DNA from 3 places in the Streptomyces sp. NPDC018833 genome. Region 2 is predicted to be linked to each of the others. Evidence: riboswitches for the same ligand, from Rfam matches in the RefSeq annotation. Region 2 holds a riboswitch; each other region holds the start of a gene.
The links. Region 2 has a riboswitch for thiamine pyrophosphate ahead of ACH5AF_RS10295 (thiamine ABC transporter substrate binding subunit). Riboswitches for the same ligand answer to the same signal wherever they lie in the genome.

Region 1: linked by a shared signal. The riboswitch ahead of thiC (phosphomethylpyrimidine synthase ThiC) and the one ahead of ACH5AF_RS10295 (thiamine ABC transporter substrate binding subunit) in region 2 are both predicted to bind thiamine pyrophosphate.
Region 3: linked by a shared signal. The riboswitch ahead of thiO (glycine oxidase ThiO) and the one ahead of ACH5AF_RS10295 (thiamine ABC transporter substrate binding subunit) in region 2 are both predicted to bind thiamine pyrophosphate.

The regions. Positions count from the first base shown of each region.
Region 1 covers NZ_JBIRZM010000007.1:290,295-294,300, reverse strand. The annotation lists gene ACH5AF_RS17585 (YibE/F family protein) at 1-713, opposite strand, end outside; TPP riboswitch at 785-917, shown strand; gene thiC (phosphomethylpyrimidine synthase ThiC) at 910-2,685, shown strand; gene ACH5AF_RS17575 (hypothetical protein) at 2,772-3,596, opposite strand; gene ACH5AF_RS17570 (metallophosphoesterase) at 3,745-4,006, opposite strand, start outside.
Region 2 covers NZ_JBIRZM010000004.1:119,231-123,236, forward strand. The annotation lists gene ACH5AF_RS10290 (ABC transporter permease) at 1-51, opposite strand, end outside; gene ACH5AF_RS10295 (thiamine ABC transporter substrate binding subunit) at 90-1,187, opposite strand; TPP riboswitch at 1,183-1,302, opposite strand; gene rlmN (23S rRNA (adenine(2503)-C(2))-methyltransferase RlmN) at 1,367-2,497, opposite strand; gene ACH5AF_RS10305 (phosphatidate cytidylyltransferase) at 2,666-3,802, opposite strand; gene frr (ribosome recycling factor) at 3,802-4,006, opposite strand, start outside.
Region 3 covers NZ_JBIRZM010000006.1:245,468-249,473, forward strand. The annotation lists gene ACH5AF_RS15260 (Rv2175c family DNA-binding protein) at 1-204, opposite strand, end outside; gene ACH5AF_RS15265 (NAD(P)/FAD-dependent oxidoreductase) at 249-1,424, opposite strand; gene ACH5AF_RS15270 (hypothetical protein) at 1,497-1,856, opposite strand; TPP riboswitch at 1,941-2,053, shown strand; gene thiO (glycine oxidase ThiO) at 2,051-3,235, shown strand; gene thiS (sulfur carrier protein ThiS) at 3,232-3,432, shown strand; gene ACH5AF_RS15285 (thiazole synthase) at 3,438-4,006, shown strand, end outside.

The DNA of each region.
Region 1 (4,006 bases), on a different contig from region 2:
AGCGCGATGAGCATGATCGCGCTCGCCCCGACCACCGCGACGATCAGCGGATTCGAACCCTGCAGGATCGCGGGCAGGATGAACAGTGTCAGCACGGCGAACGAGACGGCGAGCGCGATCAGCGCCATCACGCCGCGCATCCGCCCCACCAGGACGACCACCAGGGCGAAGATGCCCGCCAGCAGGGCCATCGGGAACTCGCGGTCCACATCGGTCACCGAGTACTGCAGATCGCGAGGCGCGTCCGGGGCGTACGCCACCACGACGCCCTGACCCTCCCGCAGTTGCCGTGGCGCGTCGGGCTGGACGATCTCGACGAAGGTGCGGCCCTTGTCCTTGCCGGTGATGACCTCGATGGTGGCCTTTCCGCAGTCGCCCCGCTGCGCGTTGACCGCCTCACGTCCCTCGGGCGTTGAGGTGTCGCCGGTCGGCGGCACCTGGCCGGCGTTGACGTCCTTGCAGTCGACCTTCTCGACGCTCACCACCCTGCCCTGCTCGGTCTGGCGGTCGAAGCCCACGCCGGAGCGCTCATGACCGGGCGTCCCGCCCGGCCACATCACGGCAAGTCCGACGAGGACGGCCGTCGCGAAGGGGATCAGCACCGCCGCAATGACCTTGCGGAGGTGCTGTGAGACGGGCGCGGCGGGCCCATGACTGTGCACGTGAGCGGTGGCGGGGCCCTGCGGATCGGGACGTTGCGGTGATGAGGTCACCTCCAGATCATCGCAAGAACGAGAGGGGGCCTCTGTTCAGCACGCCAGACATGACGCTAGCGTGGTGGCACCTTTGCACACGCGGGAGCTCGGAGCACCGGGCTGAGAGGGCGCTGACCTCCGTACATCTGTATGGGACAGCTGCGCCGACCGCCGAACCTGTTACCGGGTAATGCCGGCGTAGGGAGTAGGTCTCATGACCGTATCGGACGCACGCACGCCTGCCTCGAACCAGAACGACGAGGCCGGGAAGTCCATCGGCTGGCACAAGGGATATGTCGAGGGCTCGCGCCCCGACCTCCGGGTGCCGGTGCGCAAGGTGCACCTCACCAACGGCAAGGACGTGACGTTGTACGACACGTCGGGGCCTTACACGGATCCCGGCGTCGAGACCGACGTACGGCGCGGCCTGCCACCGCTGCGGGAGAGCTGGATCATCGGGCGCGGCGACACCGAGGAGTATGCGGGCCGACCGGTCCGGCCCGAGGACGACGGGATCAAGCACACGTCGCCGCGCGGGGGACTGCGCAACCTCGACGCCGTCTTCCCCGGCCGCCCGCGCCAGCCGCGCCGGGGCCGGGACGGGCAGGCGGTGACGCAGCTGGCGTACGCCCGCCGGGGCGAGATCACGCCGGAGATGGAGTACGTCGCCATCCGCGAGAACGTCTCGCCCGAGGTGGTGCGGGAGGAGATCGCGGCGGGCCGGGCCGTCCTGCCGGCCAACGTCAACCACCCCGAGATCGAGCCGATGATCATCGGCAAGCGGTTCCTGGTGAAGGTCAACGCCAACATCGGCAACTCCGCGGTCACCTCCTCCATCGAGGAGGAGGTGGAGAAGATGACCTGGGCCACCCGCTGGGGCGCCGACACGGTCATGGACCTGTCGACGGGCCGCAACATCCACACCACCCGCGAGTGGGTCCTGCGCAACTCCCCCGTGCCGATCGGCACCGTGCCCCTCTACCAGGCGCTGGAGAAGGTCGACGGCAAGGCCGAGGAGCTGACCTGGGAGGTCTACAAGGACACGGTCATCGAGCAGGCCGAGCAGGGCGTCGACTACATGACGGTGCACGCCGGTGTGCTGCTGCGGTACGTCCCGCTGACCGCGCGCCGGAAGACGGGCATCGTCTCGCGCGGCGGCTCGATCATGGCGGCGTGGTGCCTGGCGCACCACAAGGAGTCGTTCCTGTACGAGAACTTCGAGGAGCTCTGCGAGATCCTCGCCGCGTACGACGTGACGTACTCGCTCGGGGACGGCCTGCGGCCCGGGTCGATCGCGGACGCCAACGACGAGGCGCAGTTCGCGGAGCTGCGCACGCTGGGTGAGCTCAACCGGATCGCCAAGCGGCACAACGTGCAGACCATGATCGAGGGCCCGGGCCATGTCCCGATGCACAAGATCAAGGAGAACATCGACCTCCAGCAGGAGATCTGCGAGGAGGCGCCGTTCTACACGCTCGGCCCGCTGACGACCGACGTGGCCCCGGCGTACGACCACATCACCTCGGGCATCGGCGCGGCGATGATCGCGTGGTGGGGCACGGCCATGCTCTGCTACGTGACGCCCAAGGAGCACCTGGGCCTGCCCAACCGCGACGATGTGAAGACCGGCGTGATCACCTACAAGATCGCGGCCCATGCGGCGGACCTGGCCAAGGGCCACCCGGGCGCCCAGGAGTGGGACGACGCGCTGTCCGACGCCCGCTTCGAGTTCCGGTGGGAGGACCAGTTCAACCTGGCGCTCGACCCGGACACGGCACGGGAGTTCCACGACGAGACGCTGCCGGCCGAGCCTGCGAAGACCGCCCACTTCTGCTCGATGTGCGGTCCGAAGTTCTGCTCGATGAAGATCTCCCAGGACATCCGCCGTCAGCACGGCGACAGTCAGGAGGACATCGAGGTGGGCATGGCGGAGAAGTCCAGGGAGTTCGCCGCGGCGGGCAACCGGGTCTATCTGCCGATCGCGGACTGATCGTCCGGCGTCTCAGTGTCCCCCGGCACACGCTCCGGGGGACGCCGGCGTTTCAGGGTGGTGTCGGTGAGCACGCGCGCCGCCGGTCAGTCCGGTTGGTGTTCGGGGCCGCCGAAGTCGGGGCTGGAGAAGTCCGGGCTGGTGAAGGTCGGACGCCGGCCCGAGACCCGTCCCTCGGCGGGGCTGGAGAAGTCCGGTCCGCTGTAGCCGATCTTCGGGATACGGCTCACGGGGTGCGGGGGATCGGCGGGTGACGCCGTGGTGGCCGGTTCAGTCAGAGCAGCGCGCAGGAAGGGGAGGATGCCCCGTTCCCGCAGGGCCTCGCACCAGGCATCCTTGGCGATCCGGACCTCGTCCGGGAGGTCGTCCGCCGGCCGGCCGTCCGCGACATGGCTGGCGCCGTTGCGCAGCGCGGTCAGCAGCAGGGCGACGGCCGCCATCAGGATGGCGGCGGCCGTGATCGCCCCGAAGACCCATCCGGTGCGGACCAGCGTGTCGGCGAAGGACGGGGTGGGGCTCACCATCTTGACGAGGTAGCCGACGATCAGGAAGATCGCCGCGGCCGTGCCCGCGAGGAGCGGCGCCAGGACGGTGACGACGGCCGCGAATCCGGCACCCGTCTCGGCCGCCTCGCCGACCGGGGGCGCGAGCACGGGGCCGCGCTCGGCAGCGGCGGGCGCGCGCATCTCCGCGCGGACCTTCACATAGTGCTCGTACTCGGCGGCGGCGGAAGTGGTGATCAGCGCCGTCGCGTTGAGGGCCATGGTGCGCAGCTGTTCCGTGCTCAGGCGACGCGCTTCCACGGCGGCCGGATCCAGACGGTCGCGGGCGTCGCGCAGTGCGTCGTCGAGGACTCGCTCGAACTCGGCGCGGTCCTCGTTCAGCAGGTGCGGAGCGCTGTTCATGTGCATCCCCCGATGCTCCGTAGGGCCGGATCGCCCGAGGATGCCGGGCAGTTGGGCGGAAACGGAGGAGAGCCTGCTACGGATAAGCCGATGGTAGAGCGGTTACGGCACGGCGTGACAGGGGATTTGAGTAAATCGCATGCCGCCGACCGGGTCAGCCCGGCAACGGGAGTCGCTGGACGAGAAGCTTTCCGGCCATGGTCACTCCACCGTCCATGGCGATGGCCAGGTTGTCCGCGTACACATGCGGGCCTTCGACGACCGGGCGTTCACCGTCCTCGCCGTCCTCGGTGCCGACCTCGCCGAGCAGGTACGGGATCGGGCTGTGGCCGTGCACCACGCGCTTGCCGCCGTATGCGGACAGCAGTTCCCGCACCGCCTGCGGGCCGCCCTCGTCGCGGAAGGCGAAGCGCTTG
Region 2 (4,006 bases):
GGTGACCGGGTAGGCGAAGAAGACGGCGAAGAACGCGACGGGCCCGGCCATCAGGGCGAGCCGCGCCGCGTTCCCCTTGAGGGACTGCCTTACTTCAGCACGAGCGAGGACCACGACCGGACCCACTGCTCACGGTTCTCGGCGATCGTGCCGGGAGCGACGGTCTCGGGCTTGTCGACGACCACGCCGTGCTCGGTGTACAGCTCGGGCAGCTTCGCGCCGTCGACCACCGGGTTCACGAACATGGTGAGCGGCATGTCCTCCTGGAACTTCTTGGTGATCAGGAAGTCCAGCAGCGCCTTGCCTCCCGCCTCGTTCTTCGCGCCCTTGAGGAGTCCGGCGAACTCGATCTGGCGGAAGCAGGTGCCGGTCGCGACACCGGTCGGCGCCTCGGCCGGCTGGGGGTCGGCGTAGAGCACCTCGACCGGCGGGCTGGAGGCGTACGAGACGACGAGGGGACGGTCGGCCTTGGCCTTCCGGCCGCCGGCGGAGCCGGAGAACTCCTCGTTGTACGCCTGCTCCCAGCCGTCGACGACCTTGACGCCGTTGGCCTTGAGCTTCTTCCAGTAGTCCTGCCAGCCCGACTCGCCGAACGCGCCGACGCTGCCGAGCAGGAAGCCGAGGCCGGGCGAGGACGTCGCCGGGTTCTCGACGACGAGCAGGTTCTTGTACGCGGGCTCCGCGAGGTCGGCGAAGGTCTTCGGCGGCGCGAGCTTCTTGTCGGCGAAGAACTTCTTGTCGTAGTTCACGCAGATGTCGCCGGTGTCGACGGGCGTGACGCGGTGCTTGTCCGCGTCGAGCTGCGCCTCGTCCGCGACCTGGTCGAGCCCCGCGGCCTCGTACGGGGTGAACAGGTCGTTGTCGAGGGCGCGGGAGAGCAGGGTGTTGTCGACGCCGAAGAAGACGTCGCCCTGCGGGGAGCCCTTGGTCAGGATCTCCTTGTTGAGCGCCGCGCCGGCGTCCCCGCTCTTGAGGACCTTGACCGTGTAGCCGGTCTGCCGGGTGAAGTCCTTCAGGACGGCGTCGGACGCCGCGAAGGAGTCGTGGCTGACGAGGGTGACGGTCTTGGACGCGCCGTCCGCGGAGGAGCCGGACTCCTTGGATTCGCCGCCGCAGGCCGCCAGGGCGGTGACGCCGAGGGCGGCAGCGAGCGCGGTGCCGGTGGCACGCCGAAGCTGGCTGTTCATGATGGTGCTGACTCCCTACGCCGGTATGACCCGGATCAGGTCCGAGGGTCTGCGGCCTGTTGGGACATGTCCCGCCGCACTCTCAGCGCTGTCGTGCGCTCCCCTGTCGGAATGTTTCGTTGTTCATTTGTGCGAACGCACAGGGCACAGTATCAGCCGTGGCCGACACCGCCCCCTGGTCACCGCTCCTGCGCCGCCAGCTGCCCGCACGCCCCGTCGATCTCCTGCCCACGGGTGTCCCGGACGGTGACCGGCACACCATGAGCCGCGATGGCCTCGACGAAGGCCTTCTCGTCCTCCGGCCGCGACGCGGTCCACTGCGAGCCGGGGGTCGGGTTCAGCGGGATCAGGTTGACATGGACCCTCCCCCTGGCTCCGCCGGTGGGACCCCCACCCTTGAGGAGCCGGCCGAGCAGATCGCCGCGCCACGCCTGGTCGTTGATGTCGCGGATCAGCGCGTACTCGATGGAGATACGGCGGCCGGACTTCTCCGCGTACTCCCAGGCGGCGTCGAGGACCTCCCGGACCTTCCAGCGGGTGTTGACCGGGACCAGGGTGTCGCGCAGCTCGTCGTCCGGCGCGTGCAGCGAGACGGCGAGACGGCACTTGAAGCCCTCGTCGGCGAAGCGGAGCATCGCGGGCACCAGGCCCACCGTGGAGACGGTGATGCCGCGCTGCGAGAGGCCGAGGCCGTCCGGCTCGGGGTCGGTCAGCCGGCGGACGGCGCCGACGACGCGCTTGTAGTTGGCGAGCGGCTCGCCCATGCCCATGAAGACGATGTTGGACAGCCGGGCGGGGCCTCCGGGCACCTCGCCGTCGCGCAGGGCGCGCATGCCGTCCACGATCTGGTGCACGATCTCGGCGGTGGACAGATTACGGTCGAGACCGGCCTGACCCGTCGCGCAGAACGGGCAGTTCATCCCGCAGCCCGCCTGCGAGGAGATGCACATCGTGACCCGGTCCGGGTAGCGCATCAGGACGGACTCGACGAGCGTGCCGTCGTGGAGGCGCCACAGCGTCTTGCGGGTGGTGTCGTTGTCGCAGGAGATGTGCCGCACGACCGACATCAGATCGGGCAGCAGCTCCGTGGCGAGCTTCTCGCGTGCGGCAGCGGGGATGTCGGTCCACTGCGCGGGGTCGTGCGCGTACCGCGCGAAGTAGTGCTGGGACAGCTGCTTGGCGCGGAACGGCTTCTCGCCGATCGCGGCGACGGCGTCCTTGCGCTCGGCGGGCGAGAGGTCGGCGAGGTGCCGCGGGGGCTTCTTGGCTCCGCGGGGCGCGACGAAAGTGAGTTCTCCGGGCTTGGGCATGGTGCTACCAGTGTCGCAGAGATGCGACGGAGGGCCCGCCGCCCTGTGGACGACGAGCCCTCACGAAGAAGACCGCAGGTCAGACGGCCTCGGGCTGCGGACCGTAGCCGACCGGAGCCGTTCAGCCGCTCGCTGCCCGACGGCCCCGGCGCGTGCCGCCCCGCCGGGTCAGCCGGACCCCACGAACAGCACCAGCAGCAGCCATACCACCGGGGCCGTCGGCAGGAGCGAGTCCAGCCGGTCCATGATGCCGCCGTGGCCGGGGAGCAGGGTGCCCATGTCCTTGATGCCGAGGTCCCGCTTGATCATCGACTCGCCGAGGTCGCCGAGCGTCGCGCTCGCCGCGACCGCGAGGCCAAGCAGCAGGCCCTGCCACCAGGTGCCGTCGTCGACGAGGAACTGCATGCACAGCGCGCCCGCCGTCATCGCGAAGCCCACCGCGCCCAGCAGCCCTTCCCGGGTCTTGCCGGGGCTGATGCGCGGCGCGAGCTTGTGCTTCCCGAATCGCCAGCCGACCGCGTATGCCCCGGTGTCGCTGACGACCGTGAGGACCAGGAAGGTGATCACCCGTTCCGGTCCGTCGTCCGCACTGAGCATCAACGCGACGAAGGTCGCCAGGAACGGCACGTAGAAGGCAGCGAAGACACCGGCCGTGACATCCCTGAGGTAGCCGTCGGGCGGCTCGGTCATACGCCAGACCAGCACCGCGAGCGCGGTCAGCGCCACGGCCACCCAGGCGCCTTCGGCCCCGCGTACGTAACCGGCCACGACCATGGCAGCGCCGCCGACCGCCAGCGGCACCAGCGGCGCCTTGATCTGCTTGCGCTCCTGGAGGCGGGTGGTCAGCTCCCACAGGCCGACGACGACGGCGACCGCGATGACGCCGACGAACACGGCCTTGACGATGAAGAGCGACGCGACGATGACCGCGCCGAGCCCCACACCGACCCCTATGGCCGACCGCAGATCGCGACCGGCCCGCTTCTTCTGCGGCGGCTGAGGTGCGGCCGGCGGCGGGCTGGGCATGGGCTCCTGCGTGTTCTCGTCGCGGAACAGGGGGCCACCGAGCCGTGCGGCCCCCCGGTCACGGTCCTCGCGGCCGGACCGGCCGCCGGGTTCCTCGGGGCGTTCGGCGTCTCTACCTGCGTCGGGATCCGGCACGATGGGCATGGGCTGCGTCTCTGATGTATACCGTGCCTCGTGCCCATCGTAGGCGGGACCCGCCGGGAGGGGCCCCTGGTCGGGCGGCGGCCATGCACCGGCGTATCCGGCGCCGTGCGAGGCCCCCCAGGAAGAGTCGTTCATCAGACCTCGAGCAGCTCGGCTTCCTTGTGCTTGAGCAGCTCGTCCACCTGCGCGACATACTTCGCGGTGGTGTCGTCCAGCTCCTTCTCCGCACGCCGGCCCTCGTCCTCGCCGACCTCGCCGTCCTTGATGAACTTGTCGATGGTCTCCTTGGCCTTGCGGCGCACGGAGCGGATCGAGATCTTGGAGTCCTCGGCCTTCGAC
Region 3 (4,006 bases), on a different contig from region 2:
GAGGCCCTTGACCACCTTGTTGCCGTCGATGAAGGCGGCAGGCACCTGCAGCGTCCTGTTCTCACCGCGGCGGACGGCGATCAGCTGGCCCTCCTTGACCAGCTGCCGCACGCGCGTCACCTCGACATCGAGCATTTCCGCGATGTCGGGCAGGTGGAGCCAGGCGGGGACGAGAGCATCGATTTTTGCGTCAATCTCGGTCACAGGAACAAGCCTGCCATCTGTGACTGACAGTCGGTAGCCGACGCCTACGCCGTCGCGCCCTTCAGGGGGACGGACGGGTCGGCGGCACGGTCGGCGTCAAGGCGTGCGCCGGCCGCCACGAGCCGGCGGCCCTGGGCCAGGTCACGCGGCCGGTCGACGGCGAGCAGGGCGACGAGCACGCCCTCGCGCAGCCACAGCACCGTCCAGGCCCGGTCCGTGGCCGGATCGCCCCGCCACAGCAGCGTGTCGCCAGCCGGGTGGTGGCCCGCGTACTGCACGAAGCGGCCGAACTGCTCCGACCAGAAGTAGGGCACGGGGTCGTACACCTGCGGCTCGGGGCCGGTGCCCAGGATGTTGGCGGCGACCGTGCGCGGCCCCTGGAGGGCGTTGTCCCAGTGGTGGACGAGCAGCCGCTCGCCGTAACGGCCGGAGGGGTAGGAGGCGCAGTCGCCCACGGCGTACACATCGGGTGCGGAGGTGTGCAGATGGCGGTCGGCGACGACGGCGCCGTCCGGGCCGAGCTCGATGCCGCTGCCGGCGAGCGCGGCGGTCGCGGGCCGGGCCCCGATGCCGACGACGACGGCGCCGGCCGCGAGCCTGCGCCCCGATCCCGCCAGCACGACCGCGCCCGGCTCGACGGCGGCCACGCGGGCGCCCGTGAGCAGCTCGGCGCCCGCCTCGGCGTACCAGGCGGCCATGGGCGCCGCGACCTCGGCGGGCATGGACCCGGCCAGCGGCCGGTCGGCGGCCTCGACGACGGTCACCGCGCAGCCGGCCTCGCGCGCGGCGGTCGCGAATTCCGCGCCGATCCAGCCCGCTCCGACGACCACGATGTCGTGCTGCCGCGCGAGCACGGGCCGCAGCCGGTCCGCGTCGTCGAGCGTACGCAGCAGATGGACGCCCGGGATGCCCGTCGTTCCGGGCAGGGTGACGGGTTCGGCCCCGGTGGCGAGGACGAGCGCGTCGTAGGAAACGGGGCCGGCCTCGGTGTCCACCTCGTGCGCCCCCGGGCGTACGCCGGTCACCTCGCAGCCGAGCCGCAGGTCGACCTCGAGCGCGTCGAAGTCGATGTCGAAGGCCGAGCCCTCGGCCGTGCCGAGGAGGATCGCCTTGGAAAGCGGCGGCCGGTCGTACGGCTGGTGCGGTTCGGCGCCGATGAGGGTGACCGCTCCGGTGAAGCCCTGTTCGCGCAGGGCTACCGCGGTCTGCACGCCGGCCATCCCGGCACCGACCACGACGACCCGCCGCCCGTCCCGCTCCTGGTGCTGTCTCTGCTCGCTCACCCGGCCACCCTAAGCTCCTGACGAACCGTCAGGGAGCAGTTGCTCGACCACACTGGTCCCACTGCCCTCTTGCGACTCCCACTCCCAGGTCTCCTCCAGCCGCACCCGGCCGTCGGGCAGTTCGACGACGACGGACCGGCAGTGGCCGCAGGAGGTCCCGCCGTCCGTCTTCAGCTGCACATAGCGGAAGTCCAGCCGATCTCCCTCGCGGGTGCCCACGAGGTGGCCGCGGACCACGTCACCGCCTTCGTACTCGGCCCAGATCCGCCCGTCCTCCTCGTGGTACAGAAACCGGGTGCTGGTACCCACCTGGCCGGGGGCCTGGTCGGCGACCGGCGCCAGCACCAGCCCGTCGAGCGATCTCACCACCGCGGTCACCTCCTGCGCCCCCTGCGCCGGGGGGACGGCGGCTCCCTTACTGCGCGCCTGGGCGTGGGGTTAGGGTGGCCACCGTAAGGCACTCGCGGGAGCCCGGACGCACCGGGCTGAGAGGGAGGCTGGCCGGCCTCCGACCGTACGAACCTGATCCGGGTCATGCCGGCGAAGGGAGGGGCTGGACGCCCATGTCTCGTACACCAGACGCCCCCGACGTCCTCGTCGTCGGGGGCGGAATCATCGGCCTGGTCACGGCCTGGCGCACGGCGCAGCGCGGACTGCGCGTCGCCGTCGCCGATCCCGAGCCCGGCGGCGGGGCCGCGCGGGTCGCGGCCGGCATGCTGGCCGCCGTCACCGAACTCCACTACGGCGAGCAGACGCTGCTCGGCCTCAACCTCGAATCGGCCCGGCGCTACCCGGCATTCGCCGCCGAACTCGAGGAGGCGAGCGGGCGGTCCGTGGGCTACCGCGCGTGCGGCACCCTCGCCGTCGCACTTGATGCCGACGACCGCGCCCACCTGCGGGAACTGCACGCCCTGCAACGCCGTTCGGGCCTGGAATCCGAGTGGCTGACCGGCCGCGAATGCCGCCGGCTGGAGCCCCTGCTCGCGCCGGGCGTCCGCGGGGGCCTGCGTGTCGACGGGGACCACCAGGTCGATCCACGGCGGCTGGCCGCCGCCCTGGTCGTCGCCTGCGAGCGGGCCGGTGTCGAATTCCGCCGCACCTGGGCGGAGCGGCTGCTCGTCGTGCACGACCGCGCCGCCGGTGCGGTGCTGGCCGACGGCACCGAGCTGGCCGCGGACCAGGTGGTGCTGGCGGGCGGCAGCCTGAGCGGCCGGCTCGGCGGGGTCCCGGACGACGTCCTGCCTCCGGTGCGGCCCGTGAAGGGCCAGGTACTGCGACTGACGGTGCCGGGCCCGTACGCGCCGTTCCTGTCCCGCACGGTGCGGGCGGTGGTGCGCGGCAGCCATGTGTACCTGGTGCCGCGCGAGAACGGCGAACTGGTGGTCGGCGCGACCAGCGAGGAACAGGGCTGGGACACGACCGTCACCGCCGGCGGCGTCTACGAACTGCTGCGCGACGCGCACGAGCTGGTCCCCGGCATCACCGAACTGCCGCTCACCGAGACGTGCGCCGGACTGCGCCCCGGCTCCCCCGACAACGCGCCGATGCTGGGATTCACGGAGCTGCCGGGGCTGTTGCTGGCCACCGGCCACTACCGCAACGGGGTCCTGCTCACACCGGTGACCGGTGAGGTGCTCGCCGCCGCGCTCACCACCGGCGAACTGCCCGACGCCGCCCGCGCGTTCAGCCCCCGCCGGTTCTCCCCCGCGGGTGCACGCGTACGGGTACGACAGGGGCAGCCCGCATGAACGTCTCCGTCAACGGCGAGGCTCGCGAGCTTGCCGACAGCACCACTCTGGACGCCGTGGTGGCGGCGTTGACGACGGCCCCCTCCGGTGTGGCAGCCGCCGTCAACGAGTCCGTCGTCCCACGCAGCCAGTGGGCGGGCACCCGGCTCGGCGAGGGTGACCGCGTCGAGATCCTCACCGCCGTGCAGGGAGGCTGAGCACCATGGCCGACGACCGTCTCACCATCGGCGGCACCACGTTCGCCTCACGGCTGATCATGGGTACGGGCGGGGCGCCGAGCCTCGACGTACTGGAGCGGTCGCTGCTCGCCAGTGGCACGGAGCTCACCACGGTCGCCATGCGCCGTCTCGATCCGACAGTGCGGGGGTCCGTCCTGTCCGTCCTGGCCCGGCTGGGCATCCAGGTGCTGCCGAACACCGCCGGCTGCTTCACCGCCGGCGAGGCCGTGTTGACGGCACGGCTCGCGCGGGAGGCGCTGGGCACGGACTGGATCAAGCTGGAGGTCGTCGCCGACGAGCGCACGCTGCTGCCCGACGGGGTGGAACTGCTGGAGGCTGCCGAGACGCTGGTCGACGACGGCTTCACGGTCCTGCCGTACACCAACGACGACCCGGTGCTGGCGCGCAAGCTCCAGGACGTGGGCTGCGCGGCGATCATGCCGCTGGGCTCGCCGATCGGATCCGGTCTCGGTATCCGCAACCCGCACAACTTCCAGCTGATCGTCGAACAGGCCGGCGTGCCGGTGATCCTGGACGCGGGCGCGGGCACTGC